Regions from separate parts of the Neorhizobium fuzhouense genome, predicted to be linked through region 3. Evidence: predicted binding sites of a transcription regulator. Region 3 holds the regulator's gene; each other region holds the start of a gene.
What was found. Region 3 encodes PhoB, which activates phosphate uptake and scavenging genes when phosphate is short. Its sites were predicted from a motif close to TGTCATNNANCTGTCAT; they were not measured.
Positions count from the first base shown of each region.

Region 1: a site for PhoB is predicted at 4,952-4,968, ahead of ACEXP3_RS14710 (UDP-2,3-diacylglucosamine diphosphatase). Genes of this name have one in related genera too.
Region 2: a site for PhoB is predicted at 5,235-5,251, ahead of ACEXP3_RS00285 (alkaline phosphatase). Genes of this name have one in related genera too.

Region 1 is NZ_JBHFFP010000007.1:221,063-228,721, reverse strand. It holds gene ACEXP3_RS14730 (MlaD family protein) at 1-500, opposite strand, end outside; gene ACEXP3_RS14725 (ABC transporter ATP-binding protein) at 504-1,343, opposite strand; gene ACEXP3_RS14720 (ABC transporter permease) at 1,351-2,508, opposite strand; gene ACEXP3_RS14715 (MFS transporter) at 2,724-3,938, opposite strand; gene ACEXP3_RS14710 (UDP-2,3-diacylglucosamine diphosphatase) at 4,080-4,901, opposite strand; gene ACEXP3_RS14705 (NADP-dependent malic enzyme) at 5,126-7,456, shown strand; gene ACEXP3_RS14700 (hypothetical protein) at 7,555-7,659, shown strand, end outside.
Region 2 is NZ_JBHFFP010000001.1:49,017-56,675, forward strand. It holds gene ACEXP3_RS00260 (DUF3572 domain-containing protein) at 1-108, shown strand, start outside; gene ACEXP3_RS00265 (hypothetical protein) at 105-749, shown strand; gene ACEXP3_RS00270 (FtsX-like permease family protein) at 828-2,204, opposite strand; gene ACEXP3_RS00275 (ABC transporter ATP-binding protein) at 2,201-2,887, opposite strand; gene ACEXP3_RS00280 (hypothetical protein) at 2,891-3,355, opposite strand; gene ACEXP3_RS00285 (alkaline phosphatase) at 3,430-5,184, opposite strand; gene ACEXP3_RS00290 (DNA polymerase IV) at 5,448-6,740, shown strand; gene ACEXP3_RS00295 (L,D-transpeptidase family protein) at 6,870-7,659, shown strand, end outside.
Region 3 is NZ_JBHFFP010000006.1:7,521-15,179, reverse strand. It holds gene pstC (phosphate ABC transporter permease subunit PstC) at 1-1,384, shown strand, start outside; gene pstA (phosphate ABC transporter permease PstA) at 1,381-2,703, shown strand; gene pstB (phosphate ABC transporter ATP-binding protein PstB) at 2,717-3,532, shown strand; gene phoU (phosphate signaling complex protein PhoU) at 3,593-4,303, shown strand; gene phoB (phosphate regulon transcriptional regulator PhoB) at 4,330-5,013, shown strand; gene ACEXP3_RS12190 (GcrA family cell cycle regulator) at 5,179-5,742, opposite strand; gene ACEXP3_RS12185 (aspartate aminotransferase family protein) at 6,172-7,368, shown strand; gene argF (ornithine carbamoyltransferase) at 7,422-7,659, shown strand, end outside.

The DNA.
Region 1 (7,659 bases), on a different contig from region 3:
AAGCCCTGGATCTGGCCGATCGCGTCATCGGCCCGCTGCAGGATCTTGTCGGCGGTGGCGAGAAGATTGGTCACGCTCGACTGGTCGGCAATCAGGACGGCCGGTCGGCCGGTCTCTTCCGCCGTCTTCAGAAGATTTTCCTCGTCCGTGCGCCCGCCCGACATTTCGATATAGGCAGCACCCGTCAGGCCCTGCACTTCCAGCACGGCCTTGGTCGAGGGGTAGATCGGCGCGGATGTTTGCACCTCGGTGAAGGCGATCGAGTAGCGCGGATCTTCCGGATCGATCGTCAGGCTGCGCACGGAGCCGATCGGAATACCGTTGAAGCGCACGGCCGAGCCCACCGAAAGCCCGTTTGCCGAGCCCGGAATGCGGATGGCCACTTCAGCCGTCGGCCCGCTGCGGCCATACTGTGCCATCCAGTAGACGAAACCGAAGGCGGCAGCCACGACCAGCAGGGTGAAAAAACCGACGATGGCGTAATTGGCTCTTGTTTCCATGGCTTAAGACTTTCCTGGCACTGTGCCGGTTGCGCCGTCGTCGGTGACGATGGACCGGGCCCGCTTTCCGCGAAAATAGGACTGGACCCACGCATCGTCGCAGGCCAGCATGTCATCCAGCGTTCCCTCGACAAGAACCCGCTTCTGGCCAAGCACCGCGATGCGGTCGCAGACGGAAAACAGGCTGTCGAGGTCGTGGGTGACCATGTAGACGGTAAGGCCCAGCGTATCACGCAGCTTTGCAATCAGCATGTCGAATTCGGCGGCCCCGATCGGATCGAGGCCGGATGTCGGTTCATCGAGAAAGACCAGCGCCGGATCCAGCGCCAGCGCGCGCGCAAGGGCGGCCCGCTTGATCATGCCGCCGGAGAGCTCGGACGGGTATTTGTCCGCCGCATCGGCGGCAAGCCCCACCATCTCGATCTTCAGATAGGCGAGTTCATCCATCAGCGCCTGCGGCAGGTCGAGATATTCGCGCATCGGCAGCTGGATGTTCTCCTTCACCGTCAGCGAGGAAAACAGCGCGCCCTGCTGGAAGAGAACGCCCAGCTGCATGTCGAGCGCCATGCGCTGACGGTCGTCGGCTTTCTCGTAATCGACGCCGAGGATTTTGATCGAACCGGACCGGTGCGGCAAAAGCCGCAGAACTGTGCGCATCAGCACGGACTTGCCGGTCCCCGATGCGCCCACAAAGCCCAGAATTTCGCCGCGATAGATATCGAGATCGAGGTTTTCGAGCACGGTCTTTGACCCGAATGCCACCGTGAGGTCGCGCACGGACAGGATGACGCTCCCGGGCTCCGGATGCTCGATCTCATCAATCACAGTGTCCTGAACGGCCATACCCATCCTAAAAATCGATTGCGGAGTAGAAGATTGCAAAAATCGCATCCATCAGGATGACCACGAAGATGGACTTCACCACGGCAGCCGTGACATGGGCGCCGAGCGATTCGGCGCTGCCGCCCACTTTCATCCCCTCGACGGCCGACACGATGCCGATGGCAAGCGCCATGAACGGCGCCTTGATCATGCCGGACGCGACGGACGAATATTCGACAGCCTCGTGCAGGCGGCCGAGAAACGTCTCGAATGTGATGCCCGAATACAGCCATACCACGATTGCTGCGCCGAAGAGCGCGGAAAAATTCGCGACGATGGTTAGAAGCGGCAGCGCGATGGTCAGCGCCACCAGTCGCGGGAAGACCAGGACGCCGACCGGATTGAGACCGATGACGGTGAGCGCGTCGATTTCCTCGCGCATCTTCATCGAACCGATCTCGGCGGTGATGGCGCTGCCGGAGCGGCCGGCAATCATGATGGCGGTCAACAAGACGCCGATTTCGCGCAGCTGCAGGATGCCGACGAGATCGACGACGAACAGTTCGGCGCCGAAATAACGCAGCTGGAAGGCGCCCTGCTGGGCAATGATGGCGCCGATCAGGAAGGACATCAGCATGATGATCGGCACGGCGCGCACGCCCATCCGGTCGATATGGGTGACGACGGAGGCCGGCGAGATGCCGGTGCCGCGGCCAAGCTTCAGCTGCGCACCGCCAACGGCAGAGCCCAGGATGTTCATTGCGGCCACCGCATCCTGCCACAGCTCCACCACGGCACGACCGGGCGGCGTAAACACGCGTTCGAACAGGGAGGCATTGGCGGCGGTCTTGGCAGGCGGCGCCGGCGTTTCCTGCGGCATGACGTCGAGCAGTTCCTTCAACTGCTCGCTTGCGCCCACCACGACGGCATCGGCGCCGTGGGCCCGGCGCGCATTGATCAGCCGCCGGATGAGCCAGCCACCGGAGGTATCCACCTGCTCGATCGCCGAGACATCGATCTCCAGCCGCCCGCCCGCGGTTTCCTGCTCCAGCGCCGAAAGATCTTTCAGGACCCCGGCAATGCCGCGATTGCGCCAGTCCCCCGACAGGAGATAGCGTTGCCCCTCGCCAGCAGTGTCATCTTTTTCGATTGTGGCGGACCGGTCGTCGACGGGCTTCGGCTTCATGGGCATCTGTTACTGCTCGAACGCACGGTTGATCCCGCGGTTAAGAGCCGCAATATAGCCGCGCCCACGGGAATTGCCATGCCGCCGAACGGCAAAAAGGCCGGGCCGTAACCTCAAAGCCACAGGTCGTTTCCGCATGCCGGGCAAGGCTCGCAGAGAGCAAGACAGGCGCGTGCCGGCGCGATCCTGTCGGGCGTTTAGGTCCCCCGCGCTCATCAGCAGGATTTCTTCGCCACGGCAGCTGACGGTGCGCGTCTGGCAGCCCGCAGCGTCAGCACCAGGCCACCGGCTGCCACAAGCGCCATGAGATAGTAGCTGTTCTGGCCGAGAGCCCGGTATATCAGGCCGGAGAGGAAGGTCGAGGCGGCAAGAAACACGCCGTTATAGAAGAAATAGGTCCCCTGCACCGTCGATTCCCGGCTTTCATGCACGCTCTCGACGATCTTCTGCTGCATGCCGAAATGCAGGAAAGCGAAGCTGAAGGCATGGCTGCACTGCAAGAGCGTGGCGGCGGCAAAGCCGAGCGGCTGAACGAAAAGAAGCCAGCGCAGCACCGCCACCACCGAGCCGAAGGTCATCAGCGCAATCGGCGAGATTTTGCGGGCAATCAGGCCCGAGAGGAAGAAGAACAGGATTTCCGCCACCACGCCCGCCGACCACAAGACGCCGATCTGCGAGCCGGAAAATCCAAGCTGCTGCCAATGGATGCCGGAAAACGCGTAATACATGCCGTGGGTGGATTGGACCAGCGTGCAGCCGATCATCAGAAGGTTGAGGTCCGGCTCGACGGGAAGCGCCCGCTGGCGTGCGGCACCCTGCCCTTTGTCCGGATCCGCTTTCGCCGGAGAGGCAACCGCACGGCCGAGCCGCGGCACGATGAGGGCCGCGCCGAGTGTCAGCGAAAAGGCGATGGCGGCACTGAGCGGCACTATGGACGCCGAGAAACGCTGCACGGCCCAGCCGGCCAGAAGCGTCGTCACCACAAAGCCTATCGAGCCCCAGACCCTGATCGTGCCATAGCGATAACCCCAGCGGCGCACGCCCATCACCGTGATGCTTTCCAGGATCGGCGTAAACGGCGCAAAGGCTGCCCCCTGCAGACCAAACACCAGGAGCACCATCCAGAACCCGTCGACCACCATCAGCAGAAGCGCCGTGGTGATGGAGAGGATGGCGGAGAAGAGGAGGATGCGGACGCGTTCCGACAGCCGATCGGCCAGAAAGCCGGCCACCGGCGCCGACAGCACCCGCAGCACGATCGGCAGCGACAGGATAAGGCCGATCTGCCAGTCGGTGAGCGCCAGCGATTTCAGCCAGACCGGAAAAAACGGCAGGAGAATGCCATTGACGCCGAGCGCCGCGCCATAGGCCAGCGCACAGCGAACGGGAAACAGGCGCGGAATGGCAATCGGTGAAACAGCCTGGGCCACGGGGGCTCCCATGCGGACGGCGGGTGCGGCGATCGGGGAATCGTCAGTTATTTGATCGCTTTACCATGCACGGGCAAGAGGCGCTACAGGCTTGCAGCGCCCGCGCCTTCAAAGACGCACCAGCCTTGTCGCCATCACGCTTCAGGCCGCCTGCATGTCACCCTTTGCCGGAACGGGGGGCGACAGCAGAACCGGCGCTTCCGCCTTCTGTCCGGAATGCTGCCAGGAAATCAGCTCGAACGTGCCGTCCCTGTGTTCGACGACCGCCGTGCAGCTTTCCACCCAGTCGCCGGTGTTGATGTAGCGGATGCCGTCGATGTCCTCCATCACGGCGTGATGGATATGGCCGCAGATCACGCCATCGACATTGTTGCGGCGGGCTTCCTCGGCCACGACCTTCTGGAATTCGCCGATGAAATTGACCGCCTGTTTGACCTGCAGTTTTGCCCAGGCGGAAAACGACCAGTAGGGCAGATTGAGGCGCCGGCGCACCGCGGCCAGCACGACATTGATGGCAATGGCCGCGTCATAGGCCCAGTCGCCGAGATAGGCGAGCAGGCGGATATTGCGCACGACCACATCGAATTCGTCGCCATGCAGCACGAGGTATTTGCGACCGTCGGCCGCCTCGTGGACCATGCGGTCGGCCACTTCGATGCCGCCGAAGTGAACGCCGGGAAAGGCGCGCAGGAATTCGTCGTGATTGCCTGGAATATAGACGATGCGGGTGCCCTTGCGCGCCTTGCGCAGCAGTTTCTGCACCACGTCATTGCAGCCCTGCGGCCAGTACCAGCTGCGCTTCAGCCGCCAGCCATCCACCACATCGCCCACGAGAACGATCGTGTCGGCTTCATGATAGCGCAGGAAGTCCAGAAGGAAATCGGTCTTGGCTGCCTTGGAACCCAGGTGGATATCGGAAATGAACAAGGTCCTGAAGTGTCTGGTTTCCAGTATCTCTGCCATGTCGATCACCTTTTTGTCTCACCGCCCTCCTCTGTCCAAACCAGACTCGTATTTCAGGAACATGACAGCCAAGGCGCTCGGGGCACCTTGTCGCTCCAGCAAGCGGGTAGATGCGGCAACAGAGACACAGGCTTGTGTCATCCTCCCCAATATTTCACTACTGTTCCCCGGCGTCGTTTGATGTAAGAGACAGACCAAGACAAAAGACTGATAGGAGAATGGCGATGGAGCAGCAGGGCAATACACCTGTGGACAAGGACACCGCAAAGGCGGACCTGGATGAGCAGGCACTGTTTTTCCACCGCTATCCGCGTCCCGGCAAGCTGGAAATCGTCGCCACCAAGCCGCTTGGCAACCAGCGCGACCTGGCGCTTGCCTATTCGCCGGGGGTGGCCGCCCCCTGCCTTGCCATTCGTGACAATCCCGACATGGCAGCCGAGTATACCGCGCGCGCCAACCTCGTCGGCGTCGTGTCGAACGGCACGGCCGTGCTTGGCCTTGGCAATATCGGGCCGCTCGCTTCCAAGCCGGTGATGGAAGGCAAGGCCGTCCTCTTCAAGAAATTTGCCGCCATCGACGTGTTCGACATCGAAGTGGCCGCCGATACGGTGGAGGCCATGGTGTCCACCATCTCGGCGCTGGAGCCGACCTTTGGCGGCATCAACCTTGAAGACATCAAGGCGCCGGAATGTTTCGAGGTCGAGCGCCAGTTGCGCGAGAAGATGAACATTCCGGTCTTCCACGACGACCAGCACGGCACGGCCATCATCGTGGCGGCGGCCATCCTCAACGGTCTCGAACTCGCCGGCAAGCCGATTGCAGACGTCAAGATCGTCACCTCCGGCGCCGGTGCGGCAGCGCTTGCCTGTCTCAACCTTCTCGTTTCGCTCGGCGCTCGGCGCGAAAACATCTGGGTCCACGATATCGAAGGGCTCGTCTATGACGGTCGCAACGTGCTGATGGATCCGTGGAAGGAAATCTACGCCCAGAAGAGCGACAAGCGCGTGCTTGCCGAATCGATTGCCGGTGCGGACGTCTTCCTCGGCCTGTCGGCCGCCGGCGTGCTGAAGCCGGAACTTCTGGAACAGATGGCGGAAAAGCCGCTGATCATGGCGCTTGCCAACCCGACGCCGGAAATCATGCCGGAACTGGCGCGTGCCGCCCGTCCCGATGCGATGATCTGCACCGGCCGTTCGGATTTCCCAAACCAGGTCAACAACGTCCTCTGCTTCCCCTATATCTTCCGCGGTGCGCTTGATTGCGGCGCAACCACGATCAACGAAGAAATGAAGATGGCGGCGGTGAAGGCGATTGCAGGCCTCGCCCGCGAGGAAATCTCCGACGTGGCCGCGCGCGCCTATGCCGACGAAACGCCGGTCTTCGGTCCGAACTACCTGATCCCCTCGCCGTTCGATCCGCGACTCATCCTGCGCATCGCGCCGGCGGTTGCCAAGGCTGCCGCCGAAACCGGCGTTGCCTCGCGTCCGATCGCCGATTTCGACCACTATCTCGACCAGCTGAACCGCTTCGTCTGGCGCTCCGGCTTTGTGATGAAGCCGATCTTCACCAGCGCCAAGCAGGCGGAAAAGAACCGCGTGATCTTTGCCGAAGGCGAAGACGAGCGCGTGCTGCGCGCCGCCCAGGTTCTGCTCGAGGAAAAGACCGGCGTGCCGATCCTGATCGGCCGTCCCTCCGTCATCGAGGCCCGCCTCAAGCGTTTCGGCATCCGCATTCGCCCGAATGTCGATTTTGCCGTGGTCAATCCGGAAGACGATCCGCGCTACCGCGATTACGTCGATGATTATGTCGCGCTTGTCGGCCGCGCCGGCATCAATCCGGAAGCCGCCCGCACCATCGTTCGCACGAACAACACCGTCATCGGTGCCCTGTCGGTGAAGCGTGGCGAGGCGGATGCGCTGATCTGCGGCGTCGAAGGCCGCTTCGACCGCCACCTCAAGGATGTCGGCCAGATCATCGGCAAGCAGAAGGGCGTCTGCGCCTTTTCAAGCCTCAGCCTGCTGATCACCCAGAAGGGACCGGTCTTCTTCACGGACACCTTCGTCAACTACAACCCGACGCAAGAAGAGATCGCCGAAATCACGGTGCTCGCCGCGCAGGAAATCCGCCGCTTCGGCATCACGCCGAAGGCTGCCCTGATCTGCCACTCGAATTTTGGTTCGCGCAATTCCGAAAGCGCCACCAAGATGCGGGCGGCCCTGCAGATCATCCGCCAGCGTGCGCCGGATCTGGAAGTGGACGGTGAAATGCAGGCCGGCTCAGCGCTTTCGGAACAGTTGCGCAAGCGCGCCCTGCCGGACAGCAGCCTGGTCGGCGAAGCCAATCTGCTGGTCTTCCCGAACCTCGATGCGGCCAATATATCGCTCGGCATTGCCCGCACCATGATGGATGCGCTGCATGTCGGTCCGATCCTGCTCGGGGCAGCCCAGCCGGCGCATATCCTGTCGACCTCTGTCACCTCGCGCGGCGTCGTCAACATGGCAGCGCTTGCTGTGGTGGAAGCCTCGCATGCGGACTTTGCCGTCACCTCTGGCTAAAACAAAAACGTGCGCTAGATTTTGCGGTGATCTATCACATCTGAACCTGAAGTGGCATTCCGCCGCTTCGGGTCCTGTGCCATCGACGGACGCTTTCGATGCGAATTCCATCGCTGCTGACCACCGTATTTCTCCTCGTGCCTGCGGTCACGCATGCCGCGGAGAATGTCGAACGATGCCTGACGCTTGGGCGAAAACTTGCC
Region 2 (7,659 bases), on a different contig from region 3:
CCGACGCTGCTTGCCTTCTGCGAAGCCCGCCAGTGGAAACCGGAGGCGGTGGTGGCCGCCTGGCATCACTATTCGGGGCCGGGCCTTGGTTCGGGAGAGTATGAATGAGCGAAATCGTCGATCTCGATCACGTGCGCCTTGCCGACCGCCCGCTTGCGGTGTGCGACGTCGATGACGTGGTGCTGGAATTCTTGACGCCGTTCGAAAGCTACCTTACGAGCCTTGGCCACCGGCTGGTGCCGCGCTCCTACCGGCTGCACGGCAACATCGTCTCCGCGCTTGATGAGGCGCCGCTTGCGGATCCGCTGGTGAGCAAGCTGATTCTCGATTTCTTCGAGGCGCAGGAAGCCTGGCAGGTGCCCTTCGGCGATGCGGTGTCCTCCTTGAAGCGCATCGGGGAAAATGCCGACGTGGTGTTTCTAACCGCCATGCCGCCGCGTTATACCGAGATGCGCCGCCGCCTGCTCGACCGCCTGGACCTGACCTTTCCGCTTCTTGCCACCGAAAGCCCCAAGGGCCCGGTGATCGAGCGGCTGCACGCCGGCCGCGCCCTGCCGCTCGCCTTCATCGACGACATGGCGCACAACCATGTCTCGGTGGCAGACGCCGTGCCGGACTGCCTGCTCGTCCACCTGATGCCGGCAAGCGAGATGCACCGCCACGCGCCGAAGCCCGGCCCGCATGTGGTGCAGGCGAGCGACTGGGCCGATGCGGAAGGCCATATCCTTCGCCATTTCGGCCACCGCTGAACCGGCGCCTCGCTCTCCTCGTCGCGGATCAAGACGCGGGATCAAGACGGGGGAGGCAAGCGGGCTGCTTCGAATGCCTCAGGACCGCAGGGCTGCCGCCGGGCTGAGGCGCAGCGCACCAAGAGCCGGCACCAGCGACACCACGGCTGCCGCCACCACGAAGCCGATGGCAAGGCGCCAGTCCTCCTGCGCAAATTCCACCGGCAGGTGCACCGCGGTTGCGGCGGTGAGTCTGGCGGAAATCAGCTGCGCTGTCGCAAGGCCGATCAACCCGCCAAGCCCGATGCCGGCAAGGAACAGCACGAACAGCTCTCCCCAGACGAGGATAACCACCGCACGCATGGGGGCGCCCAGCGCCCGCAGCGCACCGATCTGGCGCTTGCGCGCGCCGATATGCATGGTGGCCACCAGCAGGATGGCGGCAATGACGATGCCCTGCGTGCCGACGGCAATGGCCAGCAGCAGGCTTCGCGCATCGCCAAGTGTGGCATAGAGCCTCGTCAGCACCTCGGCCGGAAACACCGCAAGCGTCGTTTCGGAGCGGTATTCCTGCCGCAGCCGGTAGGCATCGGCGATGGTTTTCGGCTTGACGAGAACGGCGGGCACGCCCGGTGTCTGCGCATCGAAGTGCTCATCCAGCGGCGCATCGGCATCGACATGGCCGTGGACATGGCCATGCTCATCCGCTTCGTCATCCTCCTGCGGGCCGTGCGCCTCCGGATGGGCCGGCAGCCCATGCTCGCCGGCAGGTTCGCTGCCCGCCGGATGCTCGTCCCCTTGCCCATGCCCATGCGCATGCCCCGGTTCCTCATCGCCGTGCGTTTCTCCCTCATGGGCGTGCGCCTCGGCGCCCGCCATGCCGTGAAGGCCCCAGACGGCGCGGATCGGCACGAGGATGGCCCGGTCCCAGGCAGTTCCGGTCGGCTCCATGCGCCCCACCACGCGATAGACGATCTGCGTATGCGTCTCGCCGCCCGTCTCGACGCTGCCATGCATCGGCTTTACCTCGGCACCGGTCTTCAGCGGCACGTCGGCACCGACCACGGCGTCTGCGAGACGCGAAAACGGCAGGCCATCGGCAAGTTGCGGCGAGAGCGCCGAAATCAGGGCGGTGGTGGTTCCGACGATGGGGAAACCGAAACTGGAATCGCCGAAACCGACGGGGGCTGCAAGCGCGACACGCGGATCTGCGGCAAGCTTCGCCAGCACCTTGCCGGACATCAGCGGTAGGGGCGCCGGCTGCAGGAACACCGCCGACAGCGCAAGCTGCGTCTCGCTGCCCGGCGCCCCGACCAGCAGATCGAATTTTTCCGCCGCGCGGGCGCTTCCGAGCCGCACGGCCCTCTCCTGCAGCGTCACCGCAACGGAGAGAGCGACGGAGAGCGCAATGAGGATGACGACCGACAGCGCACCACCGCCAAACCGCCTGAGATCGGCGAGGATGAACCGGATCATGGCGACTGCACTCCTTCTTTGTCTTCCACGATGGCGCCGGCGACAAGCCGGATATGGCGGTCGAGCCGCGCAGCCAATGCCGGATCATGCGTGACGACGATCAGCGTTGCCCCCTCCTCGCGCGACAGCCGCACCAGAAGTTCGCCCACCTGCTCGCCCGCCTGGCTGTCGAGGCTTGCCGTCGGCTCGTCGGCGACAATGACGCCCGGCTTCAACAGCAGGGCGCGTGCCACGGCAACGCGCTGCATTTCGCCGCGCGACAGAGTTTCGATCCTCTGCTGCGGACGTGCAATGCCCGTCACGTCCAGCAGAAAGCGTGCGCGCTGCGCTTCCGTACTCGTCAGCCGGCGCGCCAGTCGCACCGGCAGCACGACATTTTCGAAGGCGGAAAGGCCGGGAAACAGATGGAAATCCTGCATGACCAGCCCGATATGGCGGGCCCGGAAGGCGTCGCGTCCGCCCGCAGACAGGCGGGTCAGGTCTGTTCCGTTCCAGGAGACGGATCCGTGGCGGATGCGCTCGAGCCCGGTCATGGCGTTGACGAACGTGCTTTTTCCCGAGCCGGACGCCCCGGTGATGCACAGGCGCGTGCCGGCCGGAACCTGCAGCCGGTCTATCGCAAGGACGGGCGCTGCAAGTCCCGGATACCGCATCTCCAGTCCATTGATATCAAGGGAAAGCATCACCTAGACCGTCTTGAATGAGGCATTGCGCAGGCGGATCTGGCTGACGAAGCCGGTTTCAGGATCCGACCAGGAGCCCAGGTCCAGGACGCCCTCGACCAGGATCGGCGCGTTGAACTGCACGAAGGTCTGCTTGCGCGCCAGATAGACAACCAGAATATTGTCCGGCCAGTCCGCATCGGAGGAGCAGAACGGGCAGAGCGACATCGGAATTTCGCTCAGCACGAAAAAGGCGGCCTCCGCCTTCAGTGGCGGGGCCATGAAGCCGGTGATGGACACGTCCTGTCCCTTGAGGCGATTGACCTTGTCGGAAAAGGACAGCCCGAGCACGCCGAAGCTCTTGTAGAGTTCGCCGAACCCCAGCCGTTCCTCGGCCCTCGCGCTCAACGGCGATGCAAGACAGGGCAATGCAGCCATTGCCCCGAGCACCTGCCGGCGCTTCAGCCCGCCTCTCACTGTCTGATTCATGACCGCACCTCTTTTAAAAGCGACAGGGACAGGCGGCAGATGCCGCCTGTCCCGTTCCTGAAGGCCTTTAGATTTTACTTCTTCACGGCACCGAGGGCAAAGGCATCGGCCAGTACGCGGTAGACATCGCTCTGCTCCATGTAGCCACGGAAGCCTTCGGCGCCCGGGCCGGCGGCCTGCAGCACGACATCGTCGACGGCATGAACGCCGCTGTCGCCATCCTTGGGGATATTGCCCTGCACAAAGACGGCGCCGGGAACATCCTTGTAAGCTTCGTTGGCGATGTATTCGCCCTTTTCATTCTTGATGGCCGGAACGAACGGACCGTCGAGCTTCGGACGGAAGGTTTCGTAATGGTCCGGGCCGTTGTTGGCGGCGATGAACAGGCGACGCGAAACGTCGATCTTGTCCGGATAGCCGTCGCCGTTCTTGTCTTCGTAGTTGGGGAAGCCGGCGGCGTCATAGGTGCCGACCTTTTCGCGCATTTCGGTGCCCGGCTTGTCGTCATCGACGGTGCCGATGATCGAGACGCCATGCGTATGGTCACCGGTGACGACGATCAGCGTATCGGGGTTCTTCTCGGCAAATGCGCGGGCAACGCCGATCGCCTTGTCGAACTCGATCGTATCGACAACCGCGCGGTCCCAGTCCAGCGGATGGCTCATCTTGTCGATCGATGCACCTTCCACCATCAGGAAGAAGCCGTCCGGGTTCTTCGACAGCTTGTCGAGGGCAGCCTTGGTCATGTCGACCAGGCCGGGCTGGTCGGGGAACTTGTCGACGGTGCCCTTCTTCAGGAACTCGCGGTCGAGCGTCACATCCATGTTGCCGGTATGGAAAAGGCCAAGCAGCTTGTCCTGGTTCGAACCGGACGCGGCAGCCAGTTCGGTCTTGTTGATCGCCAGGCCGTAGCCGGCCTCCTTGAACAAGGCGATGTAGTCCTTGTCGTCCTTGCGCTTGGAGCCGGGCACGTCCTTGGCGAGGAAGTAGGCAGAGCCGCCGCCGAGCAGGACATCGGGCTTCACGCCATACAGCATGCCGACGATCTCGGCCTTGTCATTGCGCGAGCGGGTATGGGAGACGAGGGCAGCCGGCGTCGCATCCTCGACTTCGGCCGTCGACACGATGCCGATCGACTTCTTCGTGGTGCGGCGCAGCGCTTCCGCAATGGTTTCGACCTTCGGGTCGTCCAGCGAAGCCGGCGTGCGGTCGGCATACACGCCAAGCGCGTTGACGCGCGACTTGTGGCCGGTCATGTAGGCCGACATCGTATTGGCGCTGTCGGTTGCAATGGCATGCGTCGAGGACGTGCCGATGAAGGCGACCGGGGGAACGTCATCCATGGCCAGACGACCGTTGGCCTTGCCCTCGGTCATGCCCTTCGACATGATGCGGGCAGCGGTGCGATGGGCAACCGACAGACCGTCACCGAGCAGGAAGATGATGTTCTTGGCCTTCGGGGCGGCAGCGGTGCCATACACATCCCAGCTGACCGTCTTCTTCTCGTCGCCGGCCGAAACGTCAACCTTGTAGGTACCGGCCTTGGCGATGGTCAGGTCGCGCAGGATGAGAGCGGAGCCCAGAACCTTGTCTTCCTTGCCATTCTCCTCGGCAACGAAATTCGCTGCCTTGCCGAAGACGGTCTCGTAGGCTTCGCCGTTGACGGTGACCTTGACGTCTTCCGGCTTCACGACCTTGGAAAACTCGACCTTGAAATCGAACGGCGAACCGACCAGCACGGTGGCGCGGTCAAGCGGATAGACCGTTGCGGCGCTGGCTGCACCGGCAAGCATGGTCGCAGATGTCAGAGCTAGAAACAGTTGGCGCATTGTGGTGTCCCTCTCACAAACTTGTGTCCGCTCCTTCCTAGAAAGTCGGGATGACAGTTATGTAACGGATGCGGCCTAAACGCGTAAAAAGTGCAGGCGGGGATGCAAATGGCCATCTGCTGATGCACACTGCCTTTGCCGGAAGCCGCCAGCGAGGGGGCTGTGCGGCCATCCACAGGCAGGCCTCGCGGCGCCGGCTGCGGTCGCTTGTGCGGCCACCTTTTCAGCGTTATGGTGCGGATGTTCAACATTTGTTCCTTGCGATGACGACTGCTGCGTCCCATGATCCAGGCTTCTGCCGCGACTGCCTGACCGGCCAGCCGGTCGGCAACCGGCGTTGCCGCGCCTGCGGCAGCCCGCGTCTCGTCTATCATCCGGAACTCTACGACCTGACGCTTGCCCATATCGACTGCGATGCCTTCTATGCCTCCGTCGAAAAGCGCGACAATCCGGAGCTTGCGGACAAACCGGTGATCATCGGCGGCGGCAAGCGCGGCGTCGTCTCCACCGCCTGCTATATCGCCCGCATCAGCGGCGTGCGTTCGGCCATGCCGATGTTCAAGGCGCTGGAGGCCTGTCCCGATGCAGTGGTAATTCCGCCCAATATGGAAAAATACGTCAAGGTGGGCCGCGAGGTGCGCCGGCTGTTCGAGGAGCTGACGCCACTGGTGCAGCCGATTTCCATCGACGAGGCCTTTCTCGATCTTTCCGGCACCGAGCGCCTGCATCACGATCCGCCGGCAAAGATTCTTGCCCGGCTGGCAAGGCGGGTGGAGAAGGAGATCGGCATCACGCTCTCGGTCGGGCTCTCCTATTGCAAGTTCCTCGCCAAGGTCGCGTCCGACTTGCAGAAGCCCCGCGGCTTTTCGGTGATCGGCCAGGAAGAGGCCGTGGCCTTTCTCGCCCCGCGCCCGGTCACCACCATCTGGGGTGTGGGCCGCGCGCTTGCCGCAACGCTCGAGGCCGACGGCATCCGCACCATCGGCCAGTTGCAGGTGATGCAGGAGGCCGACCTGATGCGCCGCTATGGAGCGATGGGCCAGCGGCTGTCGCGGCTGTCGCGCGGCATTGACGAGCGCACGGTGCATGCCAATGAGGCCGCAAAAAGCGTCTCTGCCGAAACCACCTTCTTCGAGGATATTTCGCGCTTCGAGGATCTGGTGCCGATCCTGCGCCGGCTGTCGGAAAAGGTTTCGGGCCGGCTGAAGCATCAGGAAATCGCCGGCCACACCGTGGTGCTGAAGCTGAAGACGGCCGACTTCAAGAGCCGCACCCGCAACCGGCGGCTGGAAGACCCGACTCAGCTCGCCGACCGGATCTTTCGCACCGGCCTCAGCCTGCTGGAGAAGGAAACCGATGGCGCCAAGTTCCGCCTGATCGGCATCGGCGTCAGCGACCTCACAGACCCGGCGCGCGCCGATCCGCCGGATCTCGTTGACGAGCAGGCCGGCCGACGGGCGGCGGCGGAAGCGGCCATGGACAAGCTGCGCCATAAATTTGGCAAGACCGCCGTCGAGACGGGTTATACCTTTGGGGTGATACGGCCAAAACGGTGACGGCGTGTTCCATCACCGGAACGTGATACCTGCCCCACAATCCGGCGCGGCGCTCGGAGGGCGTCCTAAAACTTCGTTAAACTTGTCTGCATAGGCTGGCTGCCTGTTTACTGCGTTATGAGGTTTGCCATGTTGAGATCTGCCACGCTGGCGCTTGTGCTGGTGTCGGGGACAGCCCTTCCGACCACGGCGGCCGAGGAAGCCCGCACCCTGCAGATCATCGTGTCGACCGACAGCCAGCAGCTGACGGTCTATGACGGCGACCGGATCGTGGCGCGTTCGAATGTTTCTACCGGCAAGCCGGGCCATGACACGCCGACGGGCATCTTTTCCGTGCTCGAGAAGCGCAAGTACCACGAATCCAATATCTATTCGGCAGCGCCGATGCCGTGGATGCAGCGGCTGACCTGGTCGGGCATTGCGCTGCACGAATCAAACAGCGTGCCGCGCTATCCCGCTTCGCATGGCTGCGTGCGGATGCCGGCGGAATTTGCAAGGCAGCTGTACCGCATGACAACCCGCGGCGTACATGTGATCATCAGCGACAGCGCCGTTGCGCCGCAGCCGGTGCGCCATGCCGCGCTGTTTTCGCCGCTCGCGGAAGCACCGCCCGACGAACTGCTGTCGGACGTGTCCCTGCGTTCGTCCGCCGCCCATGGCGGTGCGGGCGAGGTTCAGGTGGCGATGAACATGCCGCCCGCGCCGGTCCCCGTATCAGGCGCTCCGGAGAAGACCGTGACGCCACCGCAAGCGGGCAATCCCCCGCAGGCTGCCGCCGCGAGCGAACCGGCCCCTTTGCGCATTCTGATTACCCGGCGCGACGCCAAGGACACAGTGCGCGACGTACAGGACATGCTGAGCGAACTCGGCTTTGATGCCGGCACCGCCGATGGCATCATGGGGAGTGCGACGCGCAGTG
Region 3 (7,659 bases):
CACCATGCATTCGCGCCCGGGCTATTACGGCTCCTTCGTCGCCGTCTGGACCGCGCTTCCTGCCCTTCTGGTGCTTGCCGCCTGGCTGATCATTTCGCCAGCGGTCATCAACAATGTCGTGCGCAGTGATTTCCCCGCAGAGGCGCTTGCCCAGTCTTCGGCAACCCAGAGCCTCAACTTCGGCATGATCGAAGGCATCGCCCGCGGCCTCAATGCGCTCTCGCCCGACGAGACGGCGCAGGCCGAGCGCAATCCCGGCGACCTTCGCGCCCTGATGGGCGGCCGCGGTGTCGCGATTGCCGGCGATCCGGAACCCTATATGGTCAAGGCCGCCATCGACCTTAACCGCATGCGCATGCTCAATTCCTGGGGCTCGGCGGTCGGCGTCCTCATCGTCGCGGTGCTCGGCGCCCTCATTTCCTACCGGCTGATCGCGCCGCGGTTTCGCGCCCGCAACCGGGTCGAACATGTCATTCTCGGCAGCCTGATCGTTGCCTCCTCGATTGCCATCCTGACCACCGTCGGCATCGTCGCCTCGATGCTGACGGAAGCGACCCAGTTCTTCCATGCGATCCCCGCCTGGGAATTCTTCTTCGGCACAGTCTGGGATCCGCGCTTTGCGGCAGCCGGTTCCGGCGGCTCGGAAGGCCAGTTCGGTCTCGTTCCGCTTCTGCTCGGCACGCTCTATATCGGCTTCGTCGCCATGCTGTTTGCCGTGCCGGTCGGCCTCTTCTCGGCCATCTACATGGCCGAATATGCCTCGCCGCGCCTGCGCTCGGTGGTGAAGCCGCTTCTGGAAGTGCTGGCCGGCATCCCGACCATCGTCTACGGCTTCTTTGCGCTGACCACCGTCGGGCCGTTCCTGCGCGATATCTCGGCGCAGATCGCGGGCCTCACGACCGGCAACTATACGAGCTTCATCCAGGCACAGAGCGTTCTGACGGCCGGCTTCGTGATGGGCATCATGCTGATCCCTTACGTCTCCTCGCTGTCGGACGACATCATCACGGCGGTGCCCCGCGCCATGCGGGACGGCTCGCTCGGCCTTGGCGCGACGCGATCCGAAACGGTCAAGCGCGTCATCCTGCCGGCAGCACTTCCCGGCATTGTCGGCGCCATCCTGATGACGGCCTCGCGCGCCATCGGCGAAACCATGATCGTGGTTCTGGCCGCCGGCGTTGCCGCCCGCATGCAGATCAACCCGTTCGAGCCGATGACCACGGTGACGGTAAAAATCGTCAACCAGCTGACGGGTGACCTCGAGTTCACCTCGCCGCAGACGCTGGTTGCCTTTGCGCTCGGCATTACGCTCTTTGCCATCACGCTTTGCCTGAACATCTACGCGCTCTACATCGTGCGCAAATACCGGGAGCAGTACGAATGAGCCAGGTCATCACGCCTTCGGCCGCACCGGCCGCCGCTCTTGGCCGCCCGCGCCGCGATATCGGGATCAAGCGCCGCTATGCTGCCGAACGTCGTTTCCGCGCCTATGGCATTGCCGCGATCCTGTTCGGCCTCGTCTTCCTGTTCATCCTTCTTTGGTCGGTCGTCTCCAAAGGCTATACGGCCTTTCAGCAGACGATGATCACGGTGCCGGTCGAGTTTTCCGAGCAGCTGATCGATCCTAAGAATGAGCGGGCAAGCAATCCGCAGAAGCTTTTGACCGCCAATTATCCGGTCCTCGCCCGCACTGCGGTGGCCAAGGTTCTGGGCGTTGCCGAAACCGACCGCACCGCCATGCGCGATGTGGGCCTGATGCTGTCTGACAGCGTGCGCTCGCAGCTGCGTGACCTCGTCGTTGCCGATCCCTCGATCATCGGCAAGACGCAGACGGTCCAACTGCTCGCCTCGGGCGATACGGACTCGGCCTTCAAGGGGCAGATCAACCTGTCGGTCACCGAAAACAACCGCAAGGTTTCCGACCGCCAGGTCGGCTGGATGAACCAGATGGCTGAAAGCGGCGTTCTGGCCAAGCATTTCAACACCGGGATCTTCTTCAACGGTGCTTCCAGCCGTCCGGAAGCAGCCGGTGTCGGCGTGGCCCTGATTGGCTCCTTCTACATGATGCTGATCGTGCTGGTGTTGGCGCTGCCCATTGGTGTCGCCGCGTCGATCTATCTGGAAGAGTTTGCCCCGAAGAACCGTTTCACGGACCTGATCGAGGTCAACATCAACAATCTGGCCGCCGTGCCCTCGATCGTCTACGGCCTGCTCGGGCTTGCCGTCTTCATCAACTTCATGGGCCTGCCGCGCTCGGCCTCGCTGATCGGCGGCCTGGTGCTGACGCTGATGACCCTGCCGACGATCATCATTGCCACGCGTGCGGCGCTGAAGGCTGTGCCGCCGTCGATCCGCGCCGCAGCGCTCGGGCTCGGCGCCTCCAAGATGCAGACGATCTTCCACCACGTCCTGCCGCTTGCCATGCCCGGCATTCTCACCGGCACCATTATCGGTCTTGCCCATGCGCTGGGCGAAACCGCACCGCTTCTTCTCATTGGCATGGTCGCCTTCGTCGCCAATTACCCGACGACGCCGCTCGACCCGTCGACGGCCTTGCCGGTGCAGATCTACATGTGGGCAAACGAGGCGGAGCGCGCCTTTGTCGAGCGCACCTCCGGAGCAATCATCATCCTGCTCCTGTTCCTCATTGTCATGAATGTCGGCGCGATCCTCTTGCGTCGTCGCTTCGAACGGCGTTGGTAGAAGGATACGGCCAATGAACATGATGTCGGAAGCAGCAGTTGAAAAGGCTCTGGATCAGAAAATGAATGACGTTTCCTACAAGATGGTGGGCAAGGACGTTTCCGTCTATTACGGCGAGAAGCGGGCCCTCTTCGACGTAAATCTCAATGTCCGCGAAAATACGGTGACGGCGCTGATCGGCCCTTCGGGCTGCGGCAAGTCCACCTTCCTGCGTTGCCTCAACCGCATGAACGATACGATCGAAAGCTGCCGCGTCACCGGCCGCATCACGCTCGATACCGACGATATCTACGATCCGTCGATCGACGTGGTGGAACTGCGCGCCCGCGTCGGCATGGTGTTCCAGAAGCCGAACCCGTTCCCGAAGTCGATCTACGAAAACATCGCCTACGGTCCGCGTATCCACGGTCTTGCCCGCAACAAGGCGGACATGGATCAGATCGTCGAGGCAAGCCTGCAGCGCGCCGGTCTCTGGAACGAAGCAAAGGACCGCCTGCACGAATCCGGCACCGGCCTCTCGGGCGGCCAGCAGCAGCGCCTGTGCATTGCCCGCGCCATTGCCGTGTCGCCGGAAGTCATCCTGATGGACGAGCCCTGCTCGGCGCTCGATCCGATCGCGACCGCGAAAGTGGAAGAGCTGATCCACGAGCTGCGCAGCAATTACACCATCGTCATCGTGACCCACTCGATGCAGCAGGCGGCCCGCGTCTCGCAGCGCACCGCCATGTTCCACCTCGGCCAGCTGGTCGAGGAGAACGACACCGACAAGATGTTCACCAACCCGGATGATCAGCGCACGCAGGACTACATCATGGGTCGCTTCGGCTGATTGCCGCCGCCGATCCCTGCCTGCCGCCTTGTGCTGACACCCCTATCCGAGGACGCCAAAATGCCTTCGCACATCCTTTCGGCCTATGACGAAGACCTGAAATACCTCAACCGCCGCATTTCCGAAATGGGCGGCCTTGCCGAGCAGATGTGCGGCGATGCCGTGCGCGCGCTCGTCAATTCCGATGGCGCGCTTGCCCAGAAGGTCATCTCCGACGACGTGATCCTCGATCACGCCGAGCGCGAGATCCAGGAAAAGGCGATCGTGACGATTGCCAAGCGCCAGCCGATGGCGGCGGATCTGCGCGAAATCATCGGCACGCTGCGCATTGCAGCCGATCTCGAGCGCGTCGGCGATCTGGGCAAGAACACCGCCAAGCGCGTCATTGCCGTGCAGGGCACCGGCGTTCCGCGCAAGCTTGCCCGTGGCCTCGAGCATCTGTCCGAGCTGGCGCTCGTGCAGCTGAAGGAAGTGCTCGATGTGTTCTCCAGCCGCTCGGTGCAGAAGGCGGAAGCCATCCGCCAGCGCGACGAGGAAATCGATGCCATGTACACCTCGCTGTTCCGCGAGCTGCTGACCTACATGATGGAAGACCCGCGCAACATCACGTCGTGCACGCATCTCCTGTTCTGCGCCAAGAACATCGAGCGCATCGGCGACCATGCCACCAACATCGCCGAGACGATCTATTACATTGCAACCGGTGCCCAGCCGGAAGGCGAGCGCCCCAAGGATGATACGTCCAACACGCTTGGTGCCGTGGCCGAGTAAGGCCATACTGACGGAGTGCCTGAACCATGCTGCCCAAAATTGCGGTTGTGGAGGACGAGGAAGCTCTCAGCGTCCTCCTGCGCTATAATCTCGAGGCCGAAGGCTACGAGGTCGAGACCATCCTGCGCGGCGACGAGGCGGAAATCCGCCTGCAGGAGCGGTTGCCGGATCTCTTGATCCTCGACTGGATGCTGCCGGGCGTCTCCGGCATCGAGCTTTGCCGGCGCCTGCGCATGCGTCCGGATACCGAACGCCTGCCGATCATCATGCTGACGGCACGCGGCGAGGAAAGCGAGCGTGTGCGCGGTCTGGCGACCGGTGCCGACGACTATGTGGTAAAGCCCTTCTCGACGCCGGAACTGATGGCGCGTGTGAAAGCCATGCTGCGCCGCGCCCGGCCGGAGGTTCTGTCGAGCGTGCTGCGCTGCGGCGATATCGAACTCGACCGCGAAACGCATCGCGTTCACCGCAAGAGCCGCGAAGTGCGGCTTGGGCCCACCGAGTTTCGCCTGCTGGAATTCCTGATGACATCGCCCGGCCGCGTCTATTCGCGCTCGCAGCTTCTCGATGGCGTCTGGGGTCACGATATCTACGTGGACGAGCGCACCGTCGACGTGCATGTCGGGCGCCTGCGCAAGGCGCTCAACTTTTCCAACATGCAGGATGTGATCCGCACCGTGCGCGGCGCCGGCTATTCGATGGAAGCCTGAGGCGGTCCCCGCACGCCGGTTTTGCCAGACCCAAAACGTTCAACGCCCGGTGGCCCTGCTGCCGGGCGTTTGTCTTGTCCCCAGTCACCGGTCACTGCCGAGCGCGCAAAAAAAACGGGCGCGGGGCCCGTTTTTCGTTCGCATCGGCTGACGATCCCTTAAGGATCAGGCGCGGGCAGCGGCCGAGATGTTGGCGGCCTTGCGACGCTCGTTCACCGGCTGGTAGGCAAGCCGCGCGTGATACTTGCAATAGGGCGAGGTATCGGCAGATTCCGAACCGCAGAAGTGGAAATCGTCCTTCAGCGGGTCGCCCATCGGCCACTTGCAGGTGCGCTCGGTGAGATCCGTCAGCGACAGCTTGCGCGACATCGGCACGACGACATTGCTCGGTGCCTTGAATTCTGCCGGTTCGGCGGCTTCGGCCTCGACCTCTTCCGTCACCAGCGTGGCGCCGAGCGGACGGGTAACGGTGCGGGTGGGGGCGCCGGCCGGGGTGCGGGCGGCAAAGTTTGGTGCGCGCGGCGCCGACGTGGTGCGCTTGGCGGGCGCGGTGCGCGCCGTTGCCTGCGTGCCGCCGGCCTTTGCGCGGCCCGGCAGGTTGAGGCGATGCACCTTGCCGATCACGGCGTTGCGGCTGACGCCGCCCAGCTGTGTGGCGATCTGGCTTGCGCTCAGGCCTTCGGCCCAAAGCCGCTTTAGTCTCTCGACGCGCTCGTCCGTCCAGTTCATGCTGTCTCTCCGCCTTAGAGCATCTGTGCGAGACAGAATCGTTCACCCTCCGGCGGGAGGATTTCCTGCCGGACATACCATATCTATACGTTTGGTGACTAGTTCCGCCGCATGCAGTCTAGTAATTGATCTTTAACCTATCGGCCCGGGGACTCGCTGACAAGAGTCGGTGGAATCGCCGCGAATCGATTTCCGGGTTTTCCCCAACTTGCTTTTAAGGCGAGTCTTTTTTGTCACAGCGCGAAAGCCTGGCGCAAGCCAGCCTCACGCAGCGGAAATCCCCCGGAATTCAAGCGATTTGTTGACAGTTGATCCTGAAATGCAGATAGTGCGCCTGCCGCCGCTCAAGGCGGCATTTTTGATTTCTGGTTTGCGTTCGGGCAGCCCGCGGGCGCTTGGACGGATGATTGCCCAAGGAGTGATGTCGCCATGGCTGAAGCCGCGCTTTTCGACACCTTTGCACGGGCCCCGCTGCGTTTTACGCGTGGCGAGGGGGTCTGGCTCGTGACGGAAACGGGCGAGCGATATCTCGATTTCGGTGCGGGCGTCGCCGTCACCTCCTGCGGCCATTCCAACCCGCATCTGGTCCAGGCCCTGAAGGATCAGGCCGAAAAGGTCTGGCACCTGTCCAACCTCTACGAGATCCCCGATCAGGAGCGGCTGGCCCGTCGTCTGGTCGAGGCGACCTTTGCCGATAAGGTGTTCTTCACCAATTCGGGCGCGGAAGCGCTGGAATGCGCCATCAAGACCGCCCGCCGCTACCATTTTTCCAAGGGTCACCCGGAAAAATTCCACATCATCACCTTCGAAGGCGCCTTCCATGGCCGCACGATCGCGACGATCGCCGCCGGCGGCCAGGAAAAATACATGGAGGGCTTCGGCCCGAAGGCGCAAGGCTTTGACCAGGTTCCCTTCGGCGATCTCGAGGCGCTGAAGGCCGCCATCACGGAAAACACCGCAGCCCTGCTGATCGAGCCGATCCAGGGCGAGGGCGGTATCCGCGTCGTCGCCAAGGAATTCCTGCGCGAGCTGCGCCAGATCTGCGATGACCGCGGCATTCTCCTGATGTTCGATGAAGTGCAGTCCGGCGTTGGCCGTACCGGAAAATTCTTCGCCTATGAGGCAACCGGCATCGCGCCCGATATCATGGCCGTTGCCAAGGGCATCGGCGGCGGCTTTCCTTTCGGGGCCTGCCTTGCAACCGCCGAGGCAGCGTCCGGCATGAAGCCCGGCATCCACGGCACGACCTATGGCGGCAATCCGCTCGCCATGGCCGTCGGCAATGCCGTGCTTGACGTCGTGCTTGCTGATGGCTTTCTGGAAAACGTGCGTGACGTGGCGCTCGTCTTCCGTCAGGGCCTTGCTTCGCTAAAAGACCGTTTTCCCGATGTGATCGAGGAGATCCGCGGCGAAGGCCTGATGCTCGGCATCAAGGCGCGCGTGCCGGCCGGCGATCTGGCGCTTGCCATGCGGGAGGAGCATCTGCTCGGCGTTCCCGCCGGGGATAACGTCATCCGCCTGCTGCCGCCTCTGGTGGTCACGGCGGATGAGGCCCGCGAGGGTCTGGCGCGCATCGAACGGGCTGCCGAAAAGCTCAGCCGCGAACAGTTGAAGAAAACGGCCTGACGGGCTCTTTCGTAACGCAAGGGCCGCCGGACGGCGCCCCGATGGATTGGACCATGGCATCACCTAAGCATTTTCTCGATCTCTCGGCGGTTTCGTCCGGGGAACTGCGCAGCATTCTCGACGACGCCCGCACCCGCAAGCAGGCCACCAAGGCCGGCACGGCGGACAAGCCGCTCGCCGGCAAGATGCTGGCGATGATCTTCGAAAAGCCGTCGACGCGCACCCGCGTATCCTTCGATGTCGGCATGCGCCAGCTCGGCGGCGAGACGCTGTTTCTCTCCGGCACCGAAA